Granulosicoccus antarcticus IMCC3135: one gene and its partner. The protein of the gene in region 2 interacts with the protein of the main gene of each other region in a pairwise test. Links are inferred from orthologs where the notes say so. Each region holds a gene or a part of one and is shown on either strand. Other genes may lie near its edges.

Evidence for each region. Proteins that work in one complex are often made in the same cells at the same time.
Region 1: the proteins of IMCC3135_RS29315 (region 2) and ndk interact in binary tests that used the Escherichia coli proteins (3 or more experiments, as listed by UniProt). The link is inferred for Granulosicoccus antarcticus IMCC3135 from one-to-one orthologs.

The regions. Positions count from the first base shown.
Region 1 is NZ_CP018632.1:5,487,618-5,490,599, forward strand. It holds ndk (nucleoside-diphosphate kinase), read right to left. Parts: upstream 1,717-2,982; coding sequence 1,285-1,716; downstream 1-1,284. Other genes in the region: pilW (type IV pilus biogenesis/stability protein PilW), read right to left, coding at 1-95; rlmN (dual-specificity RNA methyltransferase RlmN), read right to left, coding at 92-1,219; IMCC3135_RS23785 (MFS transporter), read right to left, coding at 1,785-2,369; nrdR (transcriptional regulator NrdR), read right to left, coding at 2,463-2,982. UniProt on the Escherichia coli protein: Major role in the synthesis of nucleoside triphosphates other than ATP. The ATP gamma phosphate is transferred to the NDP beta phosphate via a ping-pong mechanism, using a phosphorylated active-site intermediate.
Region 2 is NZ_CP018632.1:6,770,706-6,773,539, reverse strand. It holds IMCC3135_RS29315 (5-formyltetrahydrofolate cyclo-ligase), read right to left. Parts: upstream 1,828-2,834; coding sequence 1,174-1,827; downstream 1-1,173. Other genes in the region: IMCC3135_RS29295 (UPF0149 family protein), read left to right, coding at 2,782-2,834; IMCC3135_RS29300 (TIGR02449 family protein), read right to left, coding at 2,485-2,739; IMCC3135_RS29305 (cell division protein ZapA), read right to left, coding at 2,072-2,488; ilvA (threonine ammonia-lyase, biosynthetic), read left to right, coding at 1-1,163. UniProt on the Escherichia coli protein: Involved in the removal of 5-formyltetrahydrofolate.

The sequences.
Region 1 (2,982 bases), 1.3 Mb from region 2 along the record:
TGACTTTTTTCGGGACTGAGCTCGCCACCACCGGTGCAGCCCTGCAAAACAAGCAGCATGCCCAGCAGCAGTATTGTTTTACTGGCTATCTTCATCGACCCTGTTCTCCAAATCGTGGCTCCATGAACTTCACGTGCCGCTTGCTTCGGTCGTCAATATCACCCGCTAACTGCCCGCACGCTGCATCGATATCATCACCTCTCGTCGTACGCTTGAGAGTGAGAATTCCAGCATCGCTCAGAATTCGGGCAAAGCGTTCCACGGCATTTCTCGAGGATCGCAGATAACCGGATTGTGGGAACGGGTTGAACGGGATCAGGTTGACCTTACACGGGAAACCACGCAACAGTTCGGCCAGTTCGTGCGCCTGCTCAACTTTGTCGTTGACTCCGGACAGCATGACGTACTCGAACAGCACATGCTTCTTGCGTTGAGAGGCTGCCTCTTCGCCTTCCACATAACGCCAACAGGCCGCCATCAGATCCTTGATGGGGTATTTACGATTGACGGGGACCAGCTCATTACGCAAAGCATCATTGGGCGCATGCAGAGACACTGCCAGCGAGATGTCGACATCGGCTGTCAGCTTGTCCATGGCCGGAATAACGCCCGAGGTGCTGACGGTTACGCGTCTTTTGCTCAGCCCATAACCCAGATCATCCATCATCAGGTTCAATGAAGGCACCAGGTGGCGATAGTTGAGCAGTGGCTCGCCCATACCCATCATCACTACATTGGTGATGCGTTGGTCACGGGTTGCAGGCTCCAGTGCCAGCAAATTGGTTGCCAACCACACCTGACCAATGATTTCCGACACGCTCAGGTTGCGATTGAACCCTTGTCGCCCGGTAGAGCAGAACGAACAATCCAGAGCACACCCCACCTGCGAGGAGACGCACAGAGTGCCTCGATCGTTCTCGGGAATATAAACAGTTTCAATACAGTTGCCATCGTGCAGTTCGAACAACCACTTGGCAGTGCCGTCGCGGCTCAGTTGCGCTTCCTGAACACCGGGCAACACAGTAGTCGTGCGCTCCTTCAACATGGCCCGAGTGGCCTTGGATACATCTGTCATGGCGTCGATATCGCGCACATTATGCTGATATAGCCACTTGAGTATCTGTTTGGCACGAAAAGGCTTCTCGCCCTGGCTCACCAGAAAATCGGTGAGCGCCTGGCGATCCAGATCAAACAAATTGACAAGGGCTGTATCGGTCATAACAGGACCGTGAAAGTATTAGACAAGTATAAGGCCACTCGGTTTACAACGTTACTGAATCGGTCTTAACGAGTGCGTGGGCAAACGCCATCATCACCGAAGAAAAATGCGATTTCCTGAGCAGCAGTATCTGTTGCATCGGAACCGTGACAGGCGTTCTCATCGATGGACGATGCGAAACGCTTGCGGATAGTGCCTTCAGCAGCTTCTGCAGGGTTAGTTGCACCCATGACTTCACGATGTGCCAGTACGGCATTCTCGCCTTCCAGAGCCTGCACCATGACAGGACCGGATGTCATGAAGCTGACCAGGTCGTTGTAGAAAGGACGCTCCTTGTGGACCGCATAGAACTCGCCAGCCTGCTCTGTAGTCAGGTGCATCATGCGAGCAGCAACAACCTTCAGACCTGCCTTTTCGAAGGTGCTGTAGATTTCACCAATTACGTTCTTGGCAACGGCATCGGGCTTGATGATGGAAAGTGTACGTTCAACGGCCATGCGGCACTCCTGAAAAATAGTTTGAAATGGAAATCAGTCAACCCACCATTGTAGCGGATTTGACAGTACTACTGGCCTCGGGAATTACTCAAACGTATGCTTTTCGAGGTCAATGGCAGTTGTGACGAGGTATCAAAGGTTGCTCCTGCCTCAGCGCCAGCGCGTGCGATGTCCTTGGCACTCTTGTAGCGATCATAAACAGCGTGCATGGCTCCCAATGCGTAACTGGCACCTGAACCCACCGCCCAGAAGCGCGTGTACTCATAAACTTCCCGCAAGGCAAACAAACCGAAGATGCCATTCGAATTAACGAAAACCGCATCAATCTGCGTTGTCTCGTAGGGATCTTCCTCAGAATCCTTCGGATTCAGATAATAGTGCTCCTTGAGTACCGGGTGCAGGCGAATCAGACTGTCGAACGCCGCATCGCGACTGGAGAAGTCAGCTTTCACCTCTTTGTCGTTGAAGGCACGCTCGGCAACCAGCATATGCGCAGCACTGCCGACTATGCCCATATGTGTCCGGCCAAAGGTCTGAATCTTGGAATGATTGGCATCCATGGAACTGGACAGGCGAGTGTCGCCGAAGGTCGTCAACGTATCGGCAGCTATACAGGCAGTTGAACCCTTTCGAACCACGACTATTGTAGACAAGGTATTGTTTTCTCTCGGTTATATGCAGTTAAGCATGGGGGCAAAGCACAGCGTTTCATCATCATCCGGCAAACGTAGTCTGCAAACGCTGACTCAGTCACTTGCCCCGCCACCTTTCATGTCCTTACTATCAGGTAGCAGGGATAACTGGCTGGCCAGATCATCCGAGCTACGCTCAGGGCTTCGCTCCAGCGTATCAAGGGCTTCCCGGAACGCGGCAGCATCGGCAAATTGTCGATAAACAGAGGCAAACCGGATATAGGCAACCTGATCCAGCTGCTTCAACTCTTCCATCACCCACTCACCAATACGCCGAGCATCGATCTCCCGCTCACCGGCGACCAGACAGCGGTGTTTTACACGCGCCACTGCCTCATCAATCAGCTCGACACTGACCGGACGCTTTTCCAGCGACTTCTGGAAACCGGCCTGCAGCTTCTTGTCAGAAAATGGTTCTCGATTACCACGGGACTTGACGATTCGGGGAAGGTTCAGTTCCGCAGTTTCATAAGTGGTAAATCTCTCTTCACACTCCGTACATTCCCGTCGACGACGGACCTGGTCGCTATCGCCCACCAGTCTTGAATCTACAACGCGTGTATCGATAGCACCA
Region 2 (2,834 bases):
CCATTCTGCACGGTGATGATTTTGATACTGCACTGAGTTTTGCCCTGAAGCTGGGTGAAGAACGAGGCTTTCCGTTCATCCATCCCTTTGATGACCCGAACACCATTGCAGGGCAGGGCACCGTGGCGGTGGAACTGTGTCGGCAACATCCCGAATCACTGGATGCCGTGTTTGTCCCGATCGGTGGCGGCGGTCTGGCAGCAGGCATCAGTGTGTACATGAAATATTTGCGACCTGAAGTTCGCATCATTGGTGTGGAGCCTGTCGATGCGGCCTCTATGCACGATTCGCTGGCGGCCGACGAACGCATCACTCTTCCTCAGGTTGGCCTGTTTGCCGATGGCGTCGCCGTCAAGCAGGTCGGAGAGCACTGTTTTGAGGTTTGTCGCGAATTTCTGGACGAAGTCATTCTGGTCACAGTCGACGAGATGGCTGCAGCCATCAAGGATATCTTCAACGAAACACGAACCCTGACAGAGCCTGCAGGTGCGCTTGCAGTCGCCGGCATGAAGCGATACGTGAAGGAGCGTAATGTCAGCGGTCAGACCCTGATTGCCATCAACAGTGGTGCCAATATCAACTTTGACCGTATCCGGCACGTGGCGGAGCGCGTCGAGCTGGGCGACAGTCGTGAAGCTCTGCTGGCGGTGACCATTCCTGAAAAGCCGGGTAGTTTTCTGGCCTTCTGCAAAGCGCTGGGCAAACGTGGCATTACCGAGTTCAACTACCGGTATGCTGATGCCGGAACAGCGCATGTCTTTGCTGGTGTCGAGCTACCGGGTGGTTCTGAGGAGCGCGAAAGTCTCATGCAGACGTTGCGACAGAGCGATTACGATGTGCTTGATATGAGTCGTAACGATACTGCCAAGCTACATTTGCGGCACATGATCGGTGGGCATGCCGATATTGCTTCCGAAAAGCTTTTCCGGTTCGTCTTTCCAGAGCGTCCGGGGGCTTTGTTGCATTTTCTGACTGCCATGGGCGAGCGTTGGAACATCACGCTGTTTCATTATCGCAATCACGGTGCAGCTTACGGACGGGTGCTGGTGGGTCTGGCATTGCCGGAAGGGGATGAGGAAAGCCTGAAACAGTTCATTGATGAGCTGGGCTACAAGGCCGAAGATGAATCAGATAACGAGGCCTACTCTCTGTTTCTGCGCTAGGAGCTTCTGATCAGCGGATCGGTGTGACCGGTCCGTTGCGAGAATAGATATTCTTCTCGGTCACGACGTGATCCAGCGTCACATCCCACCAGTCTGGAAAGACGCTGTCGACACATTGCGATTCGAAGGCAACGCCAATCAGCAAGGGGGCCGGGTTTATCGAGTTGTCTTGTAATGCCTGACGTTTATAGGCGAAAGTCCGGTCGTAGTAGCCACCGCCCATGCCCATGCGTTGACACTGAGCGTCGAAGCCGAGTAACGGCACGATCACGATATCCAGAGATGTCGCAGGCAGGCAGGTTTTCTGATCTGTCACCGGTTCGCGAATGGCATATTTGTTCAGAATGATGGGTGTGTCATCGGTGAGTGAGGCAAATATCAGTGTGTTATCGCTCTGGATGAGCGGCACATAAGTGGATTGGCCCTGATCTCGGCATTGCGCCATGAATTCATCGACGTTCACCTCGTGGCCGAATGCCAGATAGGCACCGATTTTCAAGGCATTGCCCGACAGAGTGAGGATGTTGGCGGCGATGGTGCTGGAGTGCACGGCTATCATGGCCGGATCCATCAGTTTTCGCAGTTGCTGCAGCTGCTGACGCGTGTCATCGCGTTCAGAATTCTTGTCGGCAGTGGCCGGTGGCGCAGTGTTGTCGGGTGTCATTGGAAAAGTGTATCAACCACGGTGCCGTTTTTGGTGTGCTACCTTGAACCAAGCGGTTCAGGTGGGGACGGCCGGAACCGTATCAGGCTTTCCGCCGTAGCGGACATGCACAACAACAGTGACCGAACCATCCCCGGGGTGAGAAATTAGGCTCAAGGGATATACCCAGCCGAATAACAAACACCGCAGAAGATACGACTTACAGACTAGCACGAACTTGTAAGGACGTGAAATCAATGCTTGGTTACTCTGGCTCCTTTGTCTGATTTGCGACATCGTCTTGAGTGTCGGCATCCTGAGTGTCGACATCGATCTCGAGTAGTTCATCCAGCTTGCTATTGAGTACAGACAGACGCTCTGTGATATCCGCCTCGTCTGCGGTGCCTGCCTGTTCACGTGCATGGCTGCTTTCCAGAGAACGTGACTTGAGTAGGGCGTTTGCCGTGTTGATGGCCGTCACGATGGCAATTTTTTCAATGCTGGAGGTCGTATTACGGTTTCGTAGCTCACGCATGGACTTGTCGATGTAAGCGGCCGCCTGCAGCAGGTCATCTTCTTCGCCCGGTTTACAGGCAATCTGTACTTCCTTGTCCAGAATGCGTAGTTTGGCTGGACGATTGCCACCGGGATCCGCTTTGCGATCTTTGTGTCTGTTGTTCATTGGTTGAGTTCCAGTGACTTTAACCGTACGATCATCTGTTCCACCTTGCTGCGCGCTGTCTCGTTTTTTTCGATCAGACGTGCACGCTCTTCAACCAGTGAGTGCTGCTGCTCCCTGAGAGATTGATTTTCCTGCTTTAGCCGGGTGCAAAGTGTGATTAATGTGGTCATGCGCGCTTCGAGCGCGTCAAATTGCACATCTACTATGGAGCGACTCATACCTACGGCCTCGTCAGGTTGATTGACGCTCATTGTATACTTGAAGATTGTTTTGCTGGGAATGCCTAGTTACTTGTGACTTTGACCAATCAGACTGTATCGAACGCTCTTGAGCGGCTAGACATGCC